Regions from separate parts of the Brevibacillus sp. LEMMJ03 genome, predicted to be linked through region 3. Evidence: predicted binding sites of a transcription regulator. Region 3 holds the regulator's gene; each other region holds the start of a gene.
What was found. The regulator LexA, encoded in region 3, represses DNA repair genes until DNA is damaged. The targets are predictions, from matches to a motif close to CGAACATATGTTCG.
Positions count from the first base shown of each region.

Region 1: recA (recombinase RecA) is a predicted target of LexA. The motif match lies at 1,398-1,411, and genes of this name have one in related genera.
Region 2: FOI68_RS11520 (ImmA/IrrE family metallo-endopeptidase) is a predicted target of LexA. The motif match lies at 1,890-1,903, and genes of this name have one in related genera.

Region 1 covers NZ_VKJN01000004.1:317,285-320,667, reverse strand. The annotation lists gene FOI68_RS07875 (regulatory protein RecX) at 1-147, opposite strand, end outside; gene recA (recombinase RecA) at 256-1,314, opposite strand; gene FOI68_RS07865 (DEAD/DEAH box helicase) at 1,475-3,061, opposite strand; gene FOI68_RS07860 (competence/damage-inducible protein A) at 3,068-3,383, opposite strand, start outside.
Region 2 covers NZ_VKJN01000008.1:347-3,729, forward strand. The annotation lists gene FOI68_RS11510 (hypothetical protein) at 475-918, shown strand; gene FOI68_RS11515 (DUF1878 family protein) at 941-1,300, shown strand; gene FOI68_RS11520 (ImmA/IrrE family metallo-endopeptidase) at 1,922-2,398, shown strand; gene FOI68_RS11525 (recombinase family protein) at 2,518-3,383, shown strand, end outside.
Region 3 covers NZ_VKJN01000010.1:186,408-189,790, forward strand. The annotation lists gene FOI68_RS14600 (HelD family protein) at 1-323, opposite strand, end outside; gene crcB (fluoride efflux transporter CrcB) at 357-722, opposite strand; gene FOI68_RS14610 (DUF896 domain-containing protein) at 813-1,010, opposite strand; gene yneA (cell division suppressor protein YneA) at 1,116-1,454, opposite strand; gene lexA (transcriptional repressor LexA) at 1,612-2,235, shown strand; gene FOI68_RS14625 (DUF456 domain-containing protein) at 2,365-2,853, opposite strand; gene FOI68_RS14630 (DUF4269 domain-containing protein) at 3,062-3,383, shown strand, end outside.

The sequences.
Region 1 (3,383 bases), on a different contig from region 3:
CTCGTCCAGCTCCGTTCCCTTCAAAAGCTGATACTTGACGAGGATGTCTTCATGGACGGAAAAGACGACCTCGTCGCCGATTTGAATATGATAGCGATGCTGGTTTTTCGCGTCGCGGTGAACGGCGGTAATCCGGCCGCTTTTCATCGCGCCTCTCCCCCCTTTACGGCGAACCCCGCCCGGCTCGCAGCACGTCTGCGCCGGGCGGGGGTTCGAACATCAAACAGCCTGTCAGGGCGACAGGCTGTCAAGCGATTACTCGAAATCAAATACCGGTTCCTCATCCTGCTCCGGATCGTTGACCGGCTCCATACTCGGGATGGAGTTGGGATTGAGGCTGAAATACTCGCGCACTTTGGCTTCGATTTGCGCCGCCACTTCCGGGTTTTCCTTGAGGAAGAGTTTGGCGTTCTCCCGTCCTTGGCCCAGACGCTCATCGTTGAAGGAGTACCATGCCCCGCTCTTCTGGATCACATCGATCTCCGCGCCGATGTCGAGGATGCTGCCCTCCTTGGAAATGCCTTCGCCGTACATGATGTCCACTTCGGCGGTTTTGAACGGCGGCGCCACCTTGTTTTTCACGACCTTGATCTTGGTCTTGCTGCCGATCACGTCGTTGCCCACCTTGATCGCTTCCGCCTTGCGCACGTCCAGTCGAATGCTCGCATAGAACTTGAGCGCGCGTCCGCCCGGCGTCGTCTCCGGATTGCCGAACATGACGCCCACTTTCTCGCGGAGCTGGTTGATGAAGATGGCGATGGTCTTCGATTTGTTGATGGCCCCGGACAGTTTGCGCAGCGCCTGCGACATGAGGCGGGCCTGCAGCCCCACGTGGGAGTCGCCCATTTCGCCTTCAATCTCTGCTTTCGGCACGAGCGCGGCTACGGAGTCCACGACGATGATGTCAACGGCACCGGAACGCACCAGCGCCTCGGCGATTTCCAGCGCCTGCTCGCCCGTGTCAGGCTGGGAGAGCAGCAGCTCATCGATGTTTACGCCCAGTTTTGCCGCGTAGACCGGGTCCAACGCGTGCTCTGCGTCGATAAACGCGGCTTGTCCGCCCTGGCGCTGCACTTCGGCGATGGCGTGAAGGGCAACCGTCGTTTTACCGGAGGATTCCGGTCCGTAGATTTCGATGATCCGGCCGCGCGGGAATCCGCCCACACCCAGGGCGATGTCGAGGGCGAGCGCTCCGCTGGAGACGGTGGAAACCTGAACGTTGGCCATGTCCCCCAGCTTCATGATGGATCCTTTCCCGAACTGTTTTTCTATTTGACGCAATGCACTTTCCAAAGCAGCGCGACGATCTGACAAATGGTACACTCCCTTTCAACTCGTAACTGATTTGCTTGTCTTCATCATACATCGAGACAGAAGCGTTTGCCAAGTATTTTTTGCGAACAAATATTCGCATGATGAAAAGAGGCCGTCCGCCCCGAAAACGGAACGTGACGGCCTCTGTCGGCTGTCGGTATCAGGAACGCTTGGCGCGCGGCTTTGCCGGCTCCAGGTTGATCCGTCTGCCGTTGATGCGCGTTTGGCGAAGCGATTCGTAGACGAACGGCGCCACTTCTTCCGGAACCTCCACGAAGGTGAAGTTCTCGAAGATGTCGATGCGGCCGACCGCCTTTCCGGGGATTCCGACGGACTCGGAAATCTCCCGCACCAGATCCTGCGGGCGTACGTTGACGTTGCGGCCCACGTTGAGGAAGAAGCGCACCATCCCCTTGGCGGCGCCGGTCTCCCCGAAGTTGTAGACCTCGGTCTCCTCCGACTCGCCGATCTCGGTGTGGAACGCGAGGTGCAGCGCCGCAGCGGCGATCTTCTCCGCCGGGTACTGTCCGATGAGCGAGTTGGCCACCTTCACGTACATGTCGGCCACGCCATCGCTCTCCAACAGGTTGACTAGTTGTTCCCGCAGCTGCTCCTGCTTGCGTTCCGCCACTTCCTCCAGGGACGGCACGTTGCGGCAGATCAGTTGGGCTTTGGTCTGTTTCTGGATGAACATCATCTGGCGCATCTCGCGCGGCGTCACCAGCGTCATGGCAATGCCCTTGCGGCCGGCGCGGCCCGTACGGCCGATCCGGTGCACGTAGCTTTCGGAATCCTGCGGGATGTCGTAGTTGATGACGTGGGAGACGTTGCCGACGTCAATGCCGCGCGCCGCCACGTCGGTCGCGATCAGCAGCTCGATGGAGCCCTCGCGGAAGGCGTTCATCACCTTGTCGCGCTGCGCCTGGGACAGGTCGCCGTGCAAGCCGTCGGCCAGGTAACCGCGCGCTTGCAGCACTTCGGTCAGTTCGTCCACGCCCCGTTTGGTGCGGCAGAAGATGATCCCCAGCTCGACGTCTTCGCTGTCCAGGATGCGGCAGAGGCTTTCCACCTTGTTGCGTTCAAACACCTTGTAGTAGACCTGCTCGATCAGCGGAGCGGTCACTTCTTCGCGGCTGACGGCGATCGTCTGCGGCTGTTTCATGTAGCGGGTCGCCAGGCGCTTGATTTCCGGCGGCATGGTCGCGGAGAACAGCAGGGTCTGACGGTCTTCCGGGAGGTGGTTGATAATGGTTTCAATGTCGTCGATGAACCCCATGTCCAGCATTTCGTCCGCTTCGTCCAGCACCAGCGTGTGCACGTGCTCCAGCTTCAGCGTTTTGCGGCGCAGGTGGTCAAGCACGCGGCCGGGCGTCCCGACCACGACCTGGACGCCCTGGCGGAGCGCACGGATCTGGTGCCCGATGGACTGTCCGCCGTAGATCGGCAGGGTGCGGACTTTTTTATACTTGGAGATGCGCAAGAGCTCGCCCGCCACCTGGATGGCCAGCTCGCGGGTGGGCGTCAGGACGATCGCCTGCACGCGGTTGCCCGGCGTCACTTTTTCAATCAGCGGAATGCCGAAAGCGGCGGTTTTCCCCGTACCCGTTTGCGCCTGACCGATCAGGTCCCCGCCCTCCAGCACTTTCGGGATGCAGGCAGCCTGGATCGGGCTCGGCTCTTCGAAGCCCATGTCGTAAATGGCTTGCAGAATGGATTTATGTAAAGGAAAATCAGAAAAAATCGTCATGTGTTGTCACCTTTCTTTTAGTCGTTGCAGCGCGTAAAACAGCGCAAATTTGGCCGCCCGGCCGACGATGGCCTGTCGTCGTCCGGCGAGGCGAAGCTCCTTGACCAGCGTGGGCAGCCCTTCCACGGCGACGCCGACGTAGACCAATCCCACCGGTTTGCCTTCCGAGGAATCCGGGCCGGCCACCCCCGTCACGGAGATGCCGACGTCCGCGCCGAGCGTCGTCCTGACGTTTTCGGCAAGCAGCCGGGCCGTCGTCTCGCTGATGGCCCCTTCCCCTGCCAGGACTTCCTCCGGCACGTTGAGCAGCTGCCGCTTCGCC
Region 2 (3,383 bases), on a different contig from region 3:
AACAGTGCCGTTCACAGATGTACACACGGCGACACATGTCGGGCAAAGCTCGTCATATTACGGATTAGAATAGACCAATTTTTGGTACACAAAAAGTCGGCTGACTGCTCAAAGGTAACCACATGAAGTAACCAAACAGTTATAATATCCACTTCATACGTGACCACAAGAGTGGAGAAAATGGACTGGGTTTCTAATCCCACACGCTCTGTCGGGATGACCTGGATAGGCAACTGCAAGTAACCAGGTTTATCAATCGTTGTGGCGTGGAGCGAATACATTACAGGTTTCAGGATGGCAACCAGCGCAGCGTGCTATCCAAAACGTCTAGATTATGGAGCGGTATTACAAACTCGATTTTGGAGTTACCAGACAGGCTACGGATTAACTATTTTTAGGGGGAATCTATTGCAAAAAATATAATAAATTAGTATAATCAGTATATGGAAAATATTTTCAAAGGAGGATAATGATATGCTTAGAAAGACCATTGCCCCTATTGTATCTATGGCTGTATTGGGAGTCTCTTTAATTGTACCTTCCTCTGCTTACGCATCTGGAAGTAGTGTAATTCAAACAAAACCGATTTCCGTCTCTACTACAGGAAATATCCAACAGAAAGTAGAGGCTCAGTGGAGAGCAAAGGTTACTAAAGAAGCTATTAGAAAACTTGCTGATTTGATAGACAGCGACTACATTGATAATATTATTGCTGAACTCCCAAAAGGTAAGTATAAAAAGGTTCTTTTAGAAAGTCGCTCTTACATTGTTGAAGAGCTTCATGAATTGGCTCGTCTAGGAGATCAAGTAGAGGAAAGGGTACGAGATGTAATTGTACAGGCAATTATGAGCAATACGTCGGCTTCTAGCTCTGTAGCCAATACAATTGCTAATATCATAGTATTCTTATTCTTGTAAAGGAAAGGATTTAGGATACATCATGAAACACGAATCGTTAGAAGAGAAAGTTGAACGCCTAGAGATGTATATTGATTTATTGCGTCAGATTGCGATTGATGCGGATGAATATTGCCTTTGGGACTGGGTTATTTCACGAGGCTTATCAGTAGATCAGTTCAATAACCTGAAGCAAATTTTAAAGCATCATGTTCAAGTCCTCATGCTCGCTGAAAAAGAGGAAAAAGTGGATATTCCAACGTTTGCCGAATTGTCAGCAAAATTAATAAATATATTGCATACGGAAGATCGTCCAGCTGACACTAAGACTGTGATAGACGTTCTCAAACGAGCTATAAAAATGCCTGCGTATAGCAGGTTACAACACTATCTTTCACAATAAAAAGGTATCTTTACAACATACGAAGAGGGAGGGAGACAAGCTCCCAACCTCTTACGTTAGCCGGACCTCTTACTGTGGCAGAGTAAGGAATCCTTTACTTTTGTGAGCCAATCCCCGAAGACATTTATCTCTGAGCATTAACCTATATAAAACTATTCAAACAAACATTCGTTGTAAACGCCGACATATTTGACCTACCCGGTGATTTTTTGTGGATAGGTGGAAGGGGGATACGGGGTTTCCAGTCCTCATCTTCTCACGAAGTCGGTAACTCTTCCCCCTAACATTGACTGATTAGGAATGGGGTAGAGCTAATCCTTGATATTCCATCAAATATTGGATCGTCCCTATCAGTTCCCCCATACACCGAAATCTTGTTGCTGGTTCTCGTGCCGTTTATAAGAGAGTTTTATTTCCACAAACTTCTCAATTTGAAAACTTTCTTTTCCGTGATCTTTTTCCCATCGGTAACTCCACTATAGCAAACCTCCTTAGCTCCCCTTATTCAAGCAACAGACAAGATCTAGAAAAATTTTACACAAAATAGTATAATGCGAATAGTTCAATTCAACTACTTTTGATTTTATCACGAACATAGATTCTCAATCGAGGTGAAGGATTTTGAAACTCACGTATTCCCCTACTCCTCTGGAATCATGGGTCTCGCGATTCTACCTATCCCTCGGTATTCGCGAGCCCATTGATCTAGTTGAGTCCCGAATCGCGAAAGCCTTAAACATCTTTCTTGTGTATAAGGACGTCCCCTCAATGTCGTACGAATTTGGACGTTTCAGGAGCATCACCATAGACAAAAGGCTTCCCGCCAAAATTCAACGGGAACGTTTTTACCATGAGCTTTGTCATATCCTCCGTCACGCTGGACGACAAATCATGATGCCTAAAGCGTTTCGAGAGCTTCAAGAGTGGGATGCGAGGAATTTCACACGGTATGCTGCGTTGCCTTTACATATGCTTACAGCTATTGATGTTAAGCAGCCGGGAATTATAGAAGTATTATCGGACCGGTTTATGGTGACTCCGGAGTTGTGTGCGGAAAGATTGAGACGGGTCAAAGAAAAAATTTATAATTCAGCTTGAAAAGTTATCCCGGGTAAATGTTGCCAGAGATTTTTTGACCAATTCCCCCAGCAGGGGAATTCATTTAGATAGCAAAATCGAACATATATTCTCACACTTAATGAAACAAGGAGATAACTATGTTGAACCGATTAGTCGTTTATGCGAGGGTATCGTCAGACGACCAAGCAGAACGCGGTACAATCGAAAACCAGTTAGAGTTCGCACGAAAGTATGCTGACCTCCACCAACTTGAAATCGTGAAGTGGTACAAGGATGACGGGGTAACAGGTACCATTCCCCTGGATGCTCGAGCTGCGGGGCGAGAACTTCTTGAGGACGCTAAGAACGGCCAGATCGATCTCCTCCTCATCTATCGGCTTGACCGATTGGGCAGATCAGCGCGTATCATTTTGAACGCCGTACATGAATTAGAAGGCTACGGTGTAAAAATCCGTTCCATGACCGAACCCTTTGACACTGGTGACCCTTCTGGCCGCTTCCTCCTCACTATCTTGGCCGGTGTTGCTGACCTGGAAAGAGAAACGATCCTGGAACGTATGTGGTATGGTGCTAACCGAGCAGCACGTACTGGGAAGTGGCTTGGAGGCATTGTTCCCTATGGTTATCGGGTTAACCATGAAGGGTTTTTGGAGATTAACGAAGATCCCCTCCCCCACTCCGATATGAGCGAAGCCGGAGTAGTCCGGTTAATCTTTCACATGCTTGCGAACCAAGGACTCTCCTGCATCAAGGTTGCCGATTACCTAAACGCCCTGGGTGTTCCGACTTCATATACAAAAGATGATCGGAAAGTAACACGCGGCAAACGTAAGGAGAAAACCTCAGGTATCTGGCGGCCAGCACGAATCCGCAACATCATTATCAATACCACCTACAAAGGGATTCACCAGTACGGGAAACGAAGTAATAAGAAACGTGAAATTATTGAGCGTGAAGTTCCGGCCATTGTTAATGTGGAAACATGGGAGAAAGCTCAGCAGGT
Region 3 (3,383 bases):
CCGGCAATCGGAGCACGCCAGTCCACGACCAGCGCATCAAACGTATCGCTCCGGACGATCCCGCGCTTGCCAATATAGACGATGTCCAGCTCGTACGTCTCGTCCTTGAGAAAGTCCACCCGGCCGAAGTACGGTTTGTCCTTCCCTTGGTCTTCCAGATACCGCAGTTCCTTGGCCTTTTTGTAAGCGACCACCTGCTTCACGTAGTCGTCGGTCACTTCCCGAACTTCTTCGCGCAGCATCTCGATCTCCCGTTCGATGGCGGACACCGTTTCATCCAGCCGTTTTTGTTCCCGTTCGTAATCCGGATGCCGAATCGTCACGTCCATACTCCTTTCGCTTCGAACGCGGCTGGCTCAGCCCACATGCCGGCCCAGCCAGACCCCGGCTCCGCAGGCCAACAGGCCAATGCCTACGCTGAGCAGCACATACGCCAATCCGCGTCCGATGTTCCCGTCTCCGAAAAAGGTGACCACCTCCAGAGAAAAGGTGGAAAAGGTCGTAAAGCCGCCCAACAGCCCGGTGGTGAAGAGCAGGTACAGCTCCGGTGAGAGAAACCCCCGCTCCTTTCCCCAGGCGTACAAGAGCCCGATGCAAAACGAACCCACAACGTTGGCCGCCCACGTACCTGCCGGCCAGCCCGGCTGGTTCATCACCAAGCCCAATCCGTACCGCATGATTGATCCCACGGCGCCGCCCACTGCGACAACCAGCCACGACATGCGCATTCCTCCCTGTTCGGCCCATTTCGTCGTAGAAAAAGACATCCAAGCGTCATGCGTGGATGCCTTCCTGTGCCAGTACACGTTATCTTAATGTTTGGGACCGTTGTCTTCAAGATCTTCCACATAGCGGATCGATTCCAGGTTGGCCCGCAGGGACGCCTTGACAGCATCGATGTACTTGCGCCGCAGCGCCTGCTGCTCCTGTTTTTCTTCGTCGGTCAGGCCCTCTTCGCGGGATTTCTTGGCCAACTCGTTGATCCGTTTGATTTCCGCGTCGGTTACCACAGCCTCTCCCCCTACTCTCGGTAATGCCGCTCTATTATAACACATCGGCGGCACAACGCAAACGAAAGGAAATACTTGGGCCTGCTCCGCTGCCTGCGCTGCCGTCTACTCTCCGACGGGAACAGCCAGGCGCTGTCCGGGGTAAATGTTGGAGTTGTCCAGCCGGTTCATCTTTTTGATCGCGTACACCAGTTCACGCACTTCCATGCCGGCTTCGTCCTGGTACTGGACGGCAATTTTCCACAAGCTGTCCCCCGGCTGAACCGTCACTTCCTTCACGGGAACGACCGACGCCGACTCCGATGCGAACACAAGTTCTGTCAAGAAGTAAAAAAAGAGAGAGAATACCACGAAAAACACCAATGCTTGACCGCGTGTCACACCGATGCGGCTGCGGCGCTCCGGTTTTTTGGCAAAGCGGTTGTGTGCGGAAATTGCATGCATGATACCATCCCCCTGCAAACATACGTTCTATCGTCTTGTTCTCATCATAATGCGAACATGTGTTTTGTGTCAAGTTGAAATCGAACTTATGTTTGTCGAACGCAAGATCCCATGGTATAATATAGAAAACATGTTCGAGAAAACAGGGGTGTGGTCCATGTCCAAGCTATCCAATAGACAACAAGCCATTATCGACTTCATTCGCAAGGAAGTCCGCGACAAGGGGTATCCTCCGTCCGTTCGGGAAATCGGCGAGGCCGTCGGGCTGGCCTCCAGCTCCACCGTCCACGGTCACCTGGCCCGGCTGGAAAAGAAGGGGCTGATCCGGCGCGATCCCACCAAGCCGCGCGCGATTGAGCTGTTGACCGATGGCGACCGCTACCAGGAGGACTTCGAAGAATCCGTCGTTCGTGTGCCCGTCATCGGGAAGGTAACGGCAGGGCAGCCGATTACGGCGGTGGAACACGTCGAGGATTACTTTCCCCTGCCGGAGCACATCGTCACCTCGGACAAGGTGTACATGCTCCGCGTGTCGGGCGACAGCATGATCGAGGCGGGCATCCTCGACGGCGACTACGTCATCGTGCGCCAGCAAAACGTGGCCAACAACGGCGACATCGTCGTGGCCATGACCGATGAGGACGAAGCCACCGTCAAGCGCTTCTTCAAGGAAAAAAACCACTTCCGCCTGCAGCCGGAAAACTCCACGATGGAACCGATCATTCTGGACTCGGTCACGATTCTGGGGAAAGTGATCGGGGTGTACCGGTTGATTCACTAGCAAAAGGAGGAGCCCGTATCTTTCCCGACCGTAGGCGAAAGATACGGGCTCCTTTCTGTGTATCGTCGCGGTCAGACCGGAACGATCCGGGGCAGGGGTTGCATCCCGCTGCCCATTCGATTCACGGGCCTACAAGGCGGCGATGAAGAACCAAATGATCATCACGATTTGCAGGACGACCTTGACGACCGCGCTGCCGAGAAATCCGACAAGCGATCCCACGCCCGCCTTAACCGCCCGCTCGAGCGGTTGGTTGGAGACGAACAGCTCCACCAGCACCACAAACAGGAACGGCAGGATCAGCATCCCGAACGGCGGAAACAGGAAAATCCCGAGAAAAATGCCGACCGCCGCGGCAATCGACGACCACTTGGAACCGCCGTACCGCTTCACGAAGTACATGTTGGTCAGCAAATCGGCTCCGTACAGCAGCACGCTCAGCACCGCCATCCCCCACCAGAACGACGCCGGCAGCCCGGCTCCCGGTTCGGCGAGGACAAAGTGGTACAGCAGGAACCCTGCCCACAGCAATATCGTATCCGGCAAAACCGGCAGAAAAATACCGGCGATGCTTGCGACAAACAACGCCACGATGACGATCCACAGCAGTATCTCCATCGGGTACACTCCTTTCTGTAAGGATATACGGATCAGGGCGCCATCCGTTGCATCATTCTTTTCATCCTTGTCCACATTTTTGCCTGATCAGCCCCGTCCGAACCCCGGCGGTACGGGCGGACGGCGCTGACAGAATCCAATTACGACGGCCGGGGGCATGACCGCGTCCTGTTTGTCAAAACGCTTCCCCCGCAGGAGGAAGACTGAGGTGAACAACTGGCACGACCTCACGTATCTGCAAGCGGGAACCCCCCGACAGCGCGCCGCCTGGGAGGCCATCCACCGCTTGGGCATCATGGAGCGGCTTCAGGCATACCAGCCGGTGCTGGCGGGAACGATTCCGCTGGACATCGACGTGGCGGACAGCGATTTGGACGTGATCTGCTGCGCGAGCGATTTGGACGCATTCGATCGCTTCGTTCGCGATGCGTTTGGCCGGCAGGACGGCTTTTCCCAGCAACGCTGTGACGTCAACGGCGTGCCGTCCAGCGTCACTTCCTTTTGGCACGGCGGATTTGCGTTCGAACTGT